DNA from 2 places in the Bradyrhizobium sp. USDA 327 genome. Region 2 is predicted to be linked to the other one. Evidence: predicted binding sites of a transcription regulator. Region 2 holds the regulator's gene; the other holds the start of a gene.
What was found. Region 2 encodes HrcA, which represses chaperone genes, less so after heat shock. Its sites were predicted from a motif close to GTTAGCACTCNCNNNNNGNGAGTGCTAAC; they were not measured.
Positions count from the first base shown of each region.

Region 1: the regulator HrcA is predicted to act here: its motif matches at 4,752-4,780, upstream of groES (co-chaperone GroES).

Region 1 covers NZ_JBGCCW010000001.1:4,112,024-4,119,534, forward strand. The annotation lists partial or broken gene ABIA42_RS19230 (IS5 family transposase) at 1-165, shown strand, start outside; gene ABIA42_RS19235 (hypothetical protein) at 192-878, opposite strand; gene ABIA42_RS19240 (cupin domain-containing protein) at 1,275-1,802, opposite strand; gene ABIA42_RS19245 (tetratricopeptide repeat protein) at 2,022-4,151, shown strand; gene ABIA42_RS19250 (usg protein) at 4,160-4,447, opposite strand; gene groES (co-chaperone GroES) at 4,824-5,138, shown strand; gene groL (chaperonin GroEL) at 5,184-6,824, shown strand; gene ABIA42_RS19265 (GIY-YIG nuclease family protein) at 6,979-7,266, shown strand; gene lepB (signal peptidase I) at 7,328-7,511, opposite strand, start outside.
Region 2 covers NZ_JBGCCW010000001.1:7,103,164-7,110,674, forward strand. The annotation lists gene rdgB (RdgB/HAM1 family non-canonical purine NTP pyrophosphatase) at 1-470, opposite strand, end outside; gene rph (ribonuclease PH) at 481-1,194, opposite strand; gene hrcA (heat-inducible transcriptional repressor HrcA) at 1,364-2,452, shown strand; gene grpE (nucleotide exchange factor GrpE) at 2,549-3,166, shown strand; gene ABIA42_RS33585 (hypothetical protein) at 3,314-4,255, opposite strand; gene dnaK (molecular chaperone DnaK) at 4,651-6,552, shown strand; gene dnaJ (molecular chaperone DnaJ) at 6,798-7,511, shown strand, end outside.

The sequences.
Region 1 (7,511 bases), 3.0 Mb from region 2:
TACCTCTATCGCGCTCGCAACCAGGTCGAAAGGTTCTTCAACAGGATCAAGCAATGCCGCCGGGTGGCTACACGCTACGACAGACTTGCAGGAAACTACCTTGCCTTCGTCCAGCTCGCATCGATCCGCCTCTGGCTGGCCGCGCGTTATGAGTCCGCGCCCTAGTCTGGCCAGCCGACTTTGGTGTCTCGCTATCCAGATTGGCTCGCGTCCGTTTGGATGGCTTCCGACCGAAGCGTCGCCCTGATCGCGGCAACTAATTGATCTTCTGCACTCTTTCGATTCGAATCCTGCCAAATAATTGTGAGCATGTGGTTGGTGTCGAAATGCGTTTTCTTTTGATCCCACATCGACTTTTCACAAGTATATATAACTGGCCGACCGAGTCCCTCCGCAAAACCGGCTTCCCAATACGCGCCGAGATTCGCGTGGCTCAAATCCGCAACAATAAAGCGCGAAGATAGAAGCGCCGACCGCATCTGATTGTCGATTAATCCTGCAGGCTGTTCGTCATTCAATTTGCGCAGCGTAAAGCCGGTACGCGCAACAGCGGGCTTGAAACAATGTTGGACCATTTGCTCAAGAACCGGATCGCCAAACTGCATCGCCATGAAGGCTGTCCGACTCTCCACACGAGCTTGCAACAAGTCGGTATAGCTCTGCCACCCGTCCGGCGTAAGTTGAATGGAAAGTTGCCCGATTTCTCCCGCCGTTCTGCGAATGAGCCCCCTTGGTTCGATCATCGCAAATAACCAATCGAGCGCGCCGATGTCGCCGCCGCCGGGATCAATGACCCAGCCAATGTAAGCCGCGATCTCCGAAGCAGTTGGTGTAACCAATCGGTGTGGATACACTTGGTGCTTGCCAAGCCAGAGCACCAGATTGTTAGTGGCTTCGATTGGATTGGGAAGCCTATCGAGCGACCAGTAGCTTTCTAGGTCATATGTCTGAATCGGCTTAACGTCGAAGCCCTGCGAATCTTACGCTCGGCGAAGCGCGTGGCTCATCTTGGACCTCCGAATCATATCGCTGCCGAGCTTTTCGGGTAGTTCAAGCTGCGCTGAACTCGTAAGGACGAACGTGCCGCATCGACGACACTTATATTGGGTCTTGCTTCCTGCAATCGACGCAGCCGCATCAGCTGTGCCACATACAATGCAATCATTCCCTTGTGGCGGAATCATATAGCGCTCCATTCGACACGCACAAATCGGGCCGCAACGCAAAGAGTGAAATAGATTCCAGGCTCGCACTACCCGCGCCCCGGAATGACATCAAGCCTTCAACTCCACCGTCTTGAACTCAGCCGGCAAAATCACTTCCAGCAGTTCCACGTCCTCCGAATAGTCCAGGATCATGTGCTTGATCTTCGGCGGCTGGGTCCAGGCGCTGCCTTGCTTCATCAGGGTCTCGCCCTGCCCGTCCATATAGGTCTTCACCCAGCCCTTGAGCACGTAGACCATCTGGAATTCGACGTCGTGATAGTGGAGCTTCGACACTTCCGAGGGATTGCACGGACCCTGCAGCCGGATCACGTGCGCCTGCGCGAGGCCATGGGTCGCGTCGGCGATGCCGAGATCGCGGTACTTGGCATAGGCACGCAGGCCGTCGGCCTTGAAGTCTTCCTCGCGGTGATGGCTGACGACGATACGCTGCTTCGGCCGCACGGGCTTCTTCGGAGCGACGGTGCGCGCCTTCGCCTTCACCGCCTTGCGCGCCGAGGATCGCGCCGCTGCCTTCACGTCGCTCCGCTTCTTCACCGCGGTCTTCGTTGCGGGTCTTGATGCCTTTTGCTTGGCCATTGTCTGCCTCCCTGATCCGGGCCGCGCCCGCCTGACGGGAACAACCCGAAGGCAGATTACCCAGTCTTGGGCGAGGCAGCAATTGCGGGGCTTGGTGCAATGAGCTCGACGAACCCAACCGGTCGTAGCTTGTCCCAAGCTGTCGTGGCGAGCGGCCATCGTCTCGTATTCATTCTCTCGCTGAATTAGTCTCGCCGGGAGATCTGGGGGAATTGATTCATGGGCAGCAGCGTCGGTCAGCGTGCATTTCAAAATGCCCGGCTTCAGAAACGGCAAAAAGCCGAAGTGCTGCCATTGCTCGGGCACGCACTCGAGTTGCACAAGAAGGGACTTCTCTCCGAGGCCCGGGCCGCCTATCGACAACTCCTGCAGATCGCGCCCAATCAGTTCATCGCGCTGCATATGCTCGGCGTTCTGGAGTCTGATGCCAAGAACTATCAGCAGGCTGAAATTCTACTGAGCCGGGCGGTTGCCGTGGATCCACGATCCGCCGAAGCTCACATGGGCCTGGGCGTCGCGCTCAACGGGCTGAAACGCCACGATGAGGCCCGAGCAAGCTATCGAAAGGCACTCGCCTTAAAGCCCAACTACGCCCTGGCCCTGTCCAATCTCGGCAACGCAAGCGCGGCGCTTGATCTGCACCTCGAAGCGCTCGAGAGCTACGATCGGGCGCTCGCAATGGACGGAAACCTCGCCGAAGCCCACAACGGCCGGGGCTCTGCGCTCTGCCGTCTGCGCAACTATGACGAGGCTCTTACAAGCCTGAACCGCGCGCTCTCGATCAAGCCCGACTATGCCGCGGCGCTGGCGAACCGCGCCGTCGCATTGCGGGAGCTTCAGCGATTTGACGAGGCCATGGCGGATTGCAATCGGGCAATCGCCCTGGCGCCCGACGACGTGAACGGGTGGCTCTGGCGCGCCAATGTCTTGCTCCAGACCCAGCAAATTGCCCCGGCAATGGCCGATTGCGAGAGGGCGCTCGCGATCGCTCCCGATTCCGCTCAAGCTCACCTGGTGCTGGGCCTTTGTCTCGCCGGACTTGGCCGGGTCGACGAAGCCCTCGTCAGTTTCGACAGAGCCCTTGACGTCCAGCCTGACCTCCAGAGCGCGATCTCCAGCAAGATATTCACGCTCGATTTCGTGCCGGACGCCAGCGTCGAACAGCATCAGCAGGCGCGGCAAATCTGGTGGGAGCGGATCGGCGCGAAGATCGCTTCAGAGGTGGCGGCGCCCCATGACAACAACCGCGATCCGGATCGCCGTCTGGTGCTTGGCTATGTCTCGTCGGATTTCAACGCGCATTCGGCCGCGTTCATTTTCAAGCCCGTCCTGCAACACCATGACCGCGCACAGTTCGAGATCGTGTGCTACTCCTGCTCGTCAAAAATGGATACGACGACAAGCGAATTTCAGGGGATCGCCGATCGCTGGCGTGACGCCTCGCAATGGACCGACGATCGCCTCGCCGCTCAGATTCGTGCCGATCGCGTCGATATCCTGATCGACCTGTCCGGCCACACCAGAGGAAACCGCCTCGGCGTGTTTGCGCGCAAGCCGGCACCGATCCAGGTGCACGGCTGGGGCCACGGCACCGGCACCGGGCTGCCGACGATCGATTATCTGTTCTCGGATCCGGTCGCGATTCCTGCCGCGGTTCGGCATTTGTTTGCGGAGACCGTTGTCGACCTGCCATGCTTCGTGACGCTGGCGCCGCTGCCGGCCGGGATTGCGCGGGCGCAGGCGCCAGCGCTCTCGAACGGCTTCGTCACGTTCGGTGTCTTCAACCGCATCAGCAAGATTTCGGACGAGGCCGCGGAAGTCTGGTCCAGGATTCTCGACCGGGTCCCGGGGTCGCGACTGCTGATCAAGGATGTTGCGCTGGACGATCAACTGGTCCGCGACAAGCTGCTGGCGCGATTTACGGCTTGTCGATTGCCGGCCGAACGCGTCGATCTGCTCGGAGCCACCTTGCGGAGCGAACATCTGGCATCGTTCAATCGCGTCGACATTGCGCTCGACCCGTTCCCACAGAACGGCGGCGTCAGCACATTGGAAGCCCTGCAGATGGGGGTGCCCGTGGTGGCGAAGCTCGGGAGCAGTCTGCCCAGCCGGGCCGCCGGCGCCATCCTCACCGCGCTTGGCTTGCCGGACTGGGTGGCGGACAGCGATGAGGCATATGTCGAGATCGCAGTCGGCCGCGCGGCGCGGATCGGCGATCTCGATCGATTGCGCCGCGAACTGCCCGCACAGATCAACGCTGCGGCCGCCGGCAACCCCATCTCATATGCGCGCGCCGTAGACGACGCCTATCGCGCGATGTGGATACGCTATTGCAGCGGTGGCGCCTGATCTCTGGCTCAATGCAGCCGGAACACGCCATCCACGGCGCGCAGCTCGGCCGGCTTGATCAGCTTGGAATGCGCCACCGTGACCGAATGCAGGGGGCCGTCGAGCTTTTCCTGCCAGAACGCCAGGAAATCCTTCAGCGCCGGAAATTTCGGAAACATGTCGTAGTTCTGCCAGACGTAGGTCTGGAGCAGCGACGGATGATCCGGCATCCGATAGAGAATTTGTGCCGTCGTCAGCCCGTAACCCAGCATCTGTTTCCGGAAATCCTCGGAAACGCCCCCACTCCGCAGTCCCATGCCAAACCTCCTTTGCAGGAGCGCATTCAGGGGGTGGCTTGATCGGTGCCCCGGGAGCCACCCGGAAACGACGCGCTCACATGAGAGAAATGTGACGCAAACTGACAACCCATCTCAAGCCCAAAAGTTTAACAAGCTGTTGAAATTCAATGCGTTAGCAGCAGATACAGCTCCGTGCTAATACGGGCCCGGTGTCGGTTAACGATGGCAAAGAGATTCTGGCAGTCCGCGCTTTCGGGTGCTAATTTTTCTGCTAGAAGGCCTTGCCCCCGCAAAATTCCTGGCTTATCTCAGCCTCGCCTGTGCTAGCACTCGCGGGCAACGACTGCTAACAATCTCAAAATCCTCAACACGTGCAATTGCTTAGGAGGACTGCATGAAATTCCGTCCGCTTCACGACCGCGTCGTGGTCAAGCGCATCGACGCAGAAGAGAAGACCGCTGGCGGCATCATCATTCCCGACACTGCCAAGGAAAAGCCCTCCCAGGGCGAAGTCGTCGCCGTTGGCCCGGGTGGCCGCGACGAGTCCGGCAAGCTGATCCCGATCGACCTGAAGGTCGGCGACCGCGTGCTGTTCGGCAAGTGGTCCGGCACCGAGGTCAAGATCGACGGCCAGGACCTGCTGATCATGAAGGAGAGCGACGTGATGGGCGTTCTCGAGGTCAGCGAGTCCAAGAAGAAGGCGGCCTAAGAGCCCCCTCTCCCTCCAGTCAAATCATTCCAAGGAAAATTCCAGATGGCAGCCAAAGAAGTCAAATTCTCGGTCGATGCGCGCGACAAGATGCTGCGCGGCGTCGACATTCTCGCCAACGCGGTGAAGGTGACGCTCGGCCCGAAGGGCCGCAACGTCGTGCTCGACAAGTCGTTCGGCGCTCCCCGCATCACCAAGGACGGCGTCACCGTCGCCAAGGAGATCGAGCTCGAGGACAAGTTCGAGAACATGGGCGCGCAGATGGTGCGCGAAGTCGCCTCCAAGTCCGCTGATGCGGCCGGCGACGGTACCACCACCGCCACCGTGCTGGCCCAGGCGATCGTGCGCGAAGGCGCCAAGTCGGTCGCCGCCGGCATGAACCCGATGGACCTCAAGCGCGGCATCGACCTCGCGGTCGAGGCCGTCGTTGCGGACCTCCAGAAGAACTCCAAGAAGGTCACCTCCAACGACGAGATCGCCCAGGTCGGCACCATCTCGGCCAACGGCGACCAGGAGATCGGCAAGTTCCTCTCCGACGCCATGAAGAAGGTCGGCAACGAGGGTGTCATCACCGTCGAGGAAGCCAAGTCGCTCGAGACCGAGCTCGACGTCGTCGAGGGCATGCAGTTCGACCGCGGCTACATCTCGCCCTACTTCGTCACCAACGCCGACAAGATGCGCGTTGAGATGGACGACGCCTACATCCTCATCAACGAGAAGAAGCTCTCCTCGCTGAACGAGCTGCTGCCGCTGCTCGAAGCCGTGGTGCAGACCGGCAAGCCGTTGGTCATCGTCGCCGAGGACGTCGAAGGCGAAGCCCTCGCGACCCTGGTCGTCAACCGCCTGCGTGGCGGCCTCAAGGTCGCGGCCGTCAAGGCTCCGGGCTTCGGCGATCGCCGCAAGGCCATGCTGCAGGACATCGCGATCCTGACCGGCGGCCAGGCGATCTCGGAAGATCTCGGCATCAAGCTCGAGAACGTCACGCTCAACATGCTCGGTCGCGCCAAGAAGGTGATGATCGACAAGGAGAACACCACGATCGTCAACGGCGCCGGCAAGAAGGCCGACATCGAGGCGCGCGTGGCCCAGATCAAGGCGCAGATCGAGGAGACCACCTCGGACTACGACCGTGAGAAGCTCCAGGAGCGTCTCGCCAAGCTCGCGGGCGGCGTCGCGGTGATCCGCGTCGGCGGCGCGACCGAGGTCGAGGTGAAGGAGCGCAAGGATCGCGTTGATGACGCGATGCATGCGACCCGCGCGGCTGTCGAGGAAGGCATCGTCCCGGGCGGCGGCGTCGCCCTGCTCCGTGCCTCCGAGCAGCTCAAGGGCCTGCGCACCAAGAACGACGACCAGAAGACCGGCGTCGAGATCGTGCGCAAGGCGCTGTCGGCTCCTGCCCGCCAGATCGCGATCAACGCCGGTGAAGACGGCTCGGTGATCGTCGGCAAGATCCTGGAGAACAAGGCCTACAATTACGGCTTCGACTCCCAGACCGGCGAATATGCCGACCTCGTCAAGAAGGGCATCATCGACCCGACCAAGGTGGTCCGCACCGCGATCCAGAACGCAGCCTCGGTTGCCGCGCTCCTGATCACCACGGAAGCCATGGTCGCCGAGCTGCCCAAGAAGGGCGGCGCCGGTCCGGCGATGCCTCCGGGCGGCGGCATGGGCGGCATGGACTTCTGATCCAGCCTCTCAGGCAAAGTCGAGACATGCGAAACCCCGGCAGCGATGCCGGGGTTTTTGTTTTCAGGTGATACACGCTAAGATGGTGGTGGATTCGTCATTCCGGGGCGGCGCGCAGCGCCGAGCCCGGAATCCATAACCACCGGCGGATGGAATGGCCTACTATGTCTACATCCTCGCAAGTAAGAAGCACGGCACGCTCTACATCGGCGTGACCAGCGATCTCGTTCGTCGGGTGTACGAACACAAGACCAAAGCCGTTCCCGGATTCACGACGAAGTACGACGTTTCGAAGCTCGTCTTGTTCGAGATATACGACGATGCAGTTACCGCCATCGCCCGCGAGAAAGAACTCAAGAAGTGGCGTCGCGACTGGAAGACGCGGCTGATCGAGGAGCAGAACCCAAACTGGGATGATCTTTATCCTGGGATCGCCAACTAAGGCCTGTGGTTATGGATTCCGGGCTCGCGCCCAAGTGGCCGCGCCCCGGAATGACGGGGCCTCACTCCACTTTCCCCAACCGCTCGAAGCGCGGCTCGCCGTCATCGTCGAGCGACCAGAGGATCCGCGTTACCTTGCCGACGAGATTGTCCATCGGGATGAAGCCCATCGCGGATGCCATGCGACTGTCGGTGGAATTGTCGCGATTGTCGCCGAGCACGAAGAAATGACCTGGTGGCACGGCG
Region 2 (7,511 bases):
TTCCCGCGCGGCGGCCAGACCAGCGTGCCGTCGACGCGCGCCTCGACCTGTTCGAGATGATCGTCGGGCCAGGCGACGCAGAGCGCCGAGACGAAGTGCGCTTTGCGCTTGTCCGGCGTGGAGGCGCCGCGCTCCTGCAACAGGCGCTCGATCTGCGCCATCGCCGCGTTGAAATCCTTGGAGGGGCCGGCCCAGCGCGCGCTGTAGATGCCGGGCGCGCCGTCGAGCGCGTCGACGACGATGCCGGAATCGTCGGCGAAGGCGGGTAGCCTTGCTGCTTGCGCCGCCGCGATTGCCTTGATGGCGGCGTTGCTGCGGAAATCGGTGCCGGTCTCGTCCGGCTCGGACAGGCCGAGCTCTCCTGCCGACACCGCCTCGATGCCGTACGGCGCAAGCAGCTCCCGCATCTCGGCGAGCTTGCCGGGATTATGGGTGGCGATGACGAGCCTGTCCGTGATTCGGCGGTGCATGGCCTATTGACTACGCCACAGCCAGTTTCTGCAAGTCCACCAGACGCGCGACGCCCTTGCGGGCCAGCGCCATCAGCGCCAGGAGCTCGGCTTCGGTGAACGGCTCGCGTTCCGCGGTGCCCTGCACCTCGATGATGCGGCCATCGCCGGTCATGACGAAATTGGCATCGGTCTCGGCCTCGGAATCCTCGGCGTAGTCGAGATCGAGCACCGGCGTGCCGTTGTAGATGCCGCAGGAGATCGCGGCGACGTTGTCGCGCAGCACGTTGGCCTTGACCATGTTGCGCGCCTTCATCCAGTTGACGCAATCGGCGAGCGCGACCCAGGCCCCCGTGATCGAGGCCGTGCGCGTGCCGCCGTCGGCCTGAAGCACGTCGCAATCGACCGTGATCTGGCGCTCGCCGAGCGCTTCGAGATTGATGATGGTGCGGAGCGAGCGGCCGATCAGGCGCTGGATCTCGACGGTGCGGCCGCTCTGCTTGCCGGCGGAGGCCTCGCGGCGGGTCCGTTCCGAGGTCGCGCGCGGCAGCATGCCGTATTCGGCGGTGACCCAGCCGCGGCCCTGGCCCTTCAGCCACGGCGGCAGGCGGTCCTCCAGCGTGGCGGTGACCAGCACATGGGTGTCGCCGAATTTCACCAGGCACGAACCTTCCGCATACTTCACCACGCCGCGCTCCAGCGTCACGGGGCGCAATTCGTCGGGCGCACGGCGGCTTGGCCGCATGGGAAATCCTCCAAAACTCACGGGAAAAGGCTGTTCGCGGGTGCTTGTAGGTGGGGCGGGGATGGGCGGCAAGGCTTTTTCACCCCCTGATTTCGCGGCCGCAAACGCCACGCTTGTCAGAAGGGTCTGGGATAGACAAATTACGAGTATCTGAGAGGAGTTACCGTCTGTGGCCCATCACGATCCGATCCATCTGATCGCGCCGCGCGCAGGCCTCGCCCAGCTCAACGAGCGTTCCCGCGATATTTTTCGTCAAATTGTCGAAAGCTATCTCGCGACCGGCGAGCCTGTCGGCTCGCGCAACATTTCCCGCCTGATCGCCATGCCGCTGTCGCCGGCGTCGGTCCGTAACGTCATGTCCGATCTGGAACAGCTCGGCTTGATCTATGCCCCGCACACCTCGGCCGGGCGGTTGCCGACGGAACTCGGCCTGCGCTTCTTCGTCGATGCCCTGATGCAGGTCGGCGACCTCAACGAGGCCGAGCGGCAGTCGATCCAGAGCCAGCTTGCCTCCGTCGGCGAGGCGCAGTCGGTCGAGGCGGCGCTGGACCAGGCCTTGATGCGGCTCTCCGGCCTGACCCGGGCCGCCGCTGTGGTGTTGACGCCAAAATCCAATGCGCGGCTGAAGCACATCGAATTCGTGCGCCTGGAACCGGAGAAAGCGCTGGTGATCCTCGTCGGCGAGGACGGGCAGGTCGAAAACCGCGTGCTGGCGCTGCCGCCCGGGGTTCCCTCCTCTGCGCTCACCGAGGCCGGCAATTTCCTCAATGCGCGGATCCGCGGCCGCACGCTTGCCGAGGCGCGCCTCGAGCTCGAGACGGCACTTGGAGAGGCCCGTGCCGAGCTCGATCAGCTGACGCAGAAGGTGATCTCGGCCGGCATCGCCAGCTGGTCCGGCGGCGAGAACGAGGATCGCCAGCTGATCGTCCGCGGCCATGCCAATCTGCTTGAAGATCTGCATGCGCTGGAGGATCTGGAGCGCGTTCGCCTGTTGTTCGACGACCTCGAGACCAAGCGCGGCGTGATCGACCTGCTCGGCCGCGCCGAAACGGCGGAGGGTGTGCGCATCTTCATCGGCAGCGAGAACAAGCTGTTCTCGCTGTCGGGGTCCTCCACCATCATCTCGCCCTATCGGGATGCCGCCGGCCACATCGTCGGCGTTCTCGGGGTGATCGGCCCGACGCGGTTGAATTATGCCCGCGTGATCACGACCGTGGACTACGCCGCCCGCATCGTCAGCCGCCTTCTGGGGGGCTGACCGGCGCCTCCCCCGATCACGGGCGCTTGATTTTCGTGAGCTTAGGCACGATATCCGGGCCAACAATCCCTGGAAACGAGTTCGAGATTAGAGCCGATGACCGATCGAGACCGGCAACCCGAAGACACGACCGCGCCGACGCCCGAGCCCGTGGTGTCAAAGCCCTACATCATGCCTGACGATCCCGAGCCCGGCTCGGTCGAGACGTTGCAGAAGGAAGCCGCCGAGGCGCGTGACCGCATGCTGCGGACGCTGGCCGAGATGGAGAATCTGCGCAAGCGCACCACCAAGGAGGTCGCCGACGCCCGTCTCTACGGCATCACCGGTTTTGCCCGCGACGTGCTCGACATCGCCGACAATCTTCAGCGCGCGCTCGATGCCGTTCCGGCCGAAGCGCGTGCCGCGGCCGATCCCGGCCTGACCTCGCTGATCGAGGGCGTCGAGCTCACCGAGCGCTCGCTGCTCAACGCGCTGGAAAAGCACGGCGTGAAGAAATTCGATCCGCAGGGCCAGAAGTTCGACCCGAACTTCCAGCAGGCGATGTTCGAAGTGCCCGATGCGTCGGTGCCGTCGGGCACCGTGGTGCAGGTCGTGCAGGCCGGCTACACCATCGGCGAGCGCGTGCTGCGCCCGGCGCTGGTCGGTGTCGCCAAGGGCGGTGCGAAGGCAGCCCCCGCCGCCAACAACAATGAATCGAACGGCGCGCCGAACTGATCGATCCTCATGGTGAGGAGGCGCCAAGCGCCGTCTCGAACCATGTAGGCCCCGGCAGTTGCGGCTCGGCCTTCATCCTTCGAGGCGCGCGCGAACAAGCGCGCTCCTCGAGCGAAGGAGGGAGCGCATCTCGCTTGCGGATGCAAGCTATCCCTTCGGCTGGATGCCGTCGCGGACGGCGCGGAAGCGGGTGAAGGCGGGCAGCCACTGGTCGCGTGGGGCGCTGGCGATGATGCGCAATGATGCGCCGCCAGTTGAGAAGCGGATCCACTGCACCACGGTCACAGGGATCTTGTCCTTGCCGCTGACGCCGTCGATCCGGGTCTCGAAACCCTGCTGGCCGTTGATGCGAATCGGCTCGGACATGGTGATGCGCGACTCGCGCACGCCGGGAATCTGGAGCGCCGCCTCCTGGGCGAAGCGGGCGCGGTCGTCGGCGGCTTGCGGGGTAGCGCCGATCACGCCGAGAATCATGAACGGCTTCGACTCGTAACCCGTGCTCTCATCGCCGTCGGCGAGGATGATGCTGCTGCCCGGCGCGAGCGTTCGGATGTCCTTGAAGTTGGCGAGATCGGTGATCTTGAACGGCATCAGCGCGATCTGCTCTTCAGCCGAGACCTGCCTGCGGGTGACGGCGCTCGCAAACATCTGCCGCACCGCTTCATCCGTGTAGATCTTGGTCGCATTCTCCGGGATCTGCACCGCGACATAGCCGGAGAAGCCGGCGCCGGGCACGATCATCGAATAGCGCTTCACCGGGGTATCGCCGGCCTTGCCGCTTTCGGTGGTGAAATAGGCGAGGCCTGCGGGGCTCTCGATCTTGTCTTGTGTGACGCCATTGGTCCCGGCGGGATTGGAATTGAAGGCGCTAACGACCTCGCCATAGGCCGCCGGCGGCAGTTCGGTGACCAGCACCTTGACGCTGCCATCCTCGCTCTCGAAGCCCGGAAAGGTCTTGGCCGTGCTGAGGCCGATCAACGGCACCATGCCGAGGCGCAAGCCAGGTGGGAAAACGGCGTCGGCGGCGAGGGCCGGAAACGCGGAGGCGGCGAGGAGGGCCAGCGCGGCGAGGGGGCGGATCAGCTTCATGGGCACTCTGATTGGTTCACATTGAGGCCGTTCGATGGTCGGCCGCCGGGCCGCTTTGTCGCGCGAAGCAGCTACGCCGGCTGTCCGGCCGGTTCGCCTTTTAGCGGGTTTGGCCTTGCCGCAACAGGGCCGGGCCTGTCGCGGCCAGCGGGGGCTTGCCGAGGCCCGAACCTGTTAATAATTCCTCACCCGCAAGGGCGGCGGAGCCCGGACATCATCTTTCAAAACCCGATGTTTTCGCGGCAGAAACGTAGCTTCGGTCCTTGCGGGCCCCTCCCCCCCTCCTATATGAGCCTCAATCATCGCAATATCGCGGATGTTTGATCTTAGGGGGTTTCGGTTCGGGTGCCTTCTGGGCCCAGCCAACCTGCCGCAAAAAGAAGGGTATCAGGACCATGGGAAAGGTCATTGGGATCGACCTCGGCACCACGAATTCGTGCGTCGCCGTGATGGATGGCAAGAACGCGAAAGTCATCGAGAATTCCGAAGGCATGCGCACGACGCCTTCGATCGTCGCCGTGACGGATGACGGCGAGCGCCTCGTCGGCCAGCCGGCCAAGCGCCAGGCCGTCACCAATCCCGAGCGCACCTTCTTCGCAGTGAAGCGCCTCATCGGCCGCCGCTACGACGACCCGATGGTCGAGAAGGACAAGAAGCTTGTCCCGTACAAGATCGTGAAAGCCTCCAACGGCGACGCCTGGGTCGAGGCCGACGGCCAGACCTACTCGCCCTCGCAGGTCTCGGCGTTCATCTTGCAGAAGATGAAGGAGACCGCGGAAGCCCATCTCGGTCAGAAGGTCGATCAGGCCGTCATCACCGTTCCCGCCTACTTCAACGACGCCCAGCGCCAGGCGACCAAGGACGCCGGCAAGATCGCGGGCCTCGAAGTGCTGCGCATCATCAACGAGCCGACCGCGGCCGCGCTCGCCTATGGCCTCGACAAGACCAAGGCCGGCACCATCGCCGTGTACGACCTCGGCGGCGGCACCTTCGATATCTCCATTCTCGAAATCGGCGACGGCGTGTTCGAGGTGAAGTCGACCAACGGCGACACCTTCCTCGGTGGCGAAGACTTCGACATGCGCCTCGTGGGCTATCTGGCCGACGAGTTCCAGAAGGAGCAGGGCATCAACCTGCGCAACGACAAGCTCGCGTTGCAGCGCCTGAAGGAAGCCGCTGAGAAGGCCAAGATCGAGCTGTCCTCGACGACGCAGACCGAGATCAACCTGCCGTTCATCACCGCGGACCAGACCGGCCCGAAGCATCTGACGATGAAGCTCACCCGCGCCAAGTTCGAGGCGCTGGTCGACGACCTCATCCAGAAGACGGTCGAGCCCTGCCGCAAGGCGCTGAAGGATGCCGGCGTTACCGCCGGTGAGATCGGCGAGGTCGTGCTGGTCGGCGGCATGTCGCGCATGCCGAAGGTCCAGGAAGTCGTGAAGCAGCTGTTCGGCAAGGAGCCGCACAAGGGCGTCAACCCGGACGAAGTCGTGGCGATCGGCGCCGCGATCCAGGCCGGCGTGCTCCAGGGCGACGTCAAGGACGTGCTGCTGCTCGACGTGACCCCGCTGTCGCTGGGCATCGAGACGCTGGGCGGCGTGTTCACCCGCATCATCGACCGCAACACCACGATCCCGACCAAGAAGAGCCAGGTGTTCTCGACGGCTGAAGACAATCAGAATGCCGTCACCATCCGGGTCTTCCAGGGCGAGCGTGAAATGGCGGCCGACAACAAGATGCTCGGCCAGTTCGACCTGATGGGCATCCCGCCGGCTCCGCGCGGCATGCCGCAGATCGAGGTGACCTTCGACATCGACGCGAACGGCATCGTCAACGTCTCGGCCAAGGACAAGGCCACGGGCAAGGAGCAGCAGATCCGCATCCAGGCCTCGGGTGGTCTGTCGGAAGCCGACATCGAGAAGATGGTCAAGGACGCCGAGGCCAATGCCGAGGCGGACAAGAAGCGCCGCGAGGCCGTGACCGCCAAGAACGAGGCCGACGGCCTGGTGCATTCGACCGAGAAGGCGCTGGCCGAGCACGGTTCGAAGGTCGCCGAGAGCGAGCGCCGCGCCATCGAGGATGCCGTCAGCGACCTCAAGGAAGCGCTGAAGGGCGACGATGCCGAGGCGATCAAGGCCAAAACGCAGACGCTGGCGCAGGCTTCGATGAAGCTCGGCGAGGCCATGTACAAGCAGCAGGCCGAGGCCGACGCCAAGAAGGATGCGGCCAAGGACGACGTCGTCGATGCGGAGTTCACCGAAGTCGACGACGACAAGAACAACAAGAAGTCCGCCTGAACCCCGAGAGGGTGATGATGCGGACGGCTTGGACCCCACACGCAGTGCCGGCCTCCTCCTTCGCGGGGGAGGCCGTCGTGTCGGGGCGGGCGGGCAAGGCGCCCACAATGATCGATCAATTCCCAGCCGTTATTCTCAGCGCTGCCCTGCTGCCCTCTGCCGCAAGGTCGAAGGGCGCCTATATCGTTGCGTGGCAACGTTGTTTCGCCCCAACTTGAATCGCGATTGGATAGACCGAGCTCAGCATGTCCACGTCCACCAAGCGCTGCTATTACGAGACCCTCGAAGTCGAACGTGATGCCGACGAATCCAGGCTGAAATCGTCATTCCGCAAGCTGGCGATGAAATTCCACCCCGACCGCAATCCCGGGGATGAGACCAGCGAAGTCAAGTTCAAGGAAATCAACGAGGCGTACGAGGTCCTGAAGGACAAGGACAAGCGCGCCGCCTATGACCGTTACGGCCACGCCGCCTTCGAGCAGGGCGGCGGCTTTGGCGGCGGCGCCGGCTTCGGTGCGGGCTTCGCCTCCTCCTTCTCGGACATTTTTGAAGACCTGTTCGGCATGGCCGGACAGCGCGGCCGCGGCGGCCGCGAGCGCGGCGCCGACCTGCGCTACAACATGGAAATCACCCTCGAGGAAGCTTTCGGCGGCAAGACCGCACAGATCGAGATCCCGGTCTCGGTCACCTGCGAGGCCTGCTCGGGCATCGGTGCCAAGGCCGGCACCAAGCCGAAGACCTGCTCGACCTGCGGCGGCGCCGGCCGCGTGCGGCAGTCGCAGGGCTTCTTCACGCTGGAGCGGACCTGTCCCGGCTGCCAGGGGCGCGGCCAGATGATCGAGGACGCCTGCCCGTCCTGCGCGGGACAGGGCCGGGTCACCCGCGAGCGCACGCTATCGGTCAACATTCCGCAAGGCGTCGAGGACGGCACACGGATCAGGCTCGCCGGCGAGGGCGAG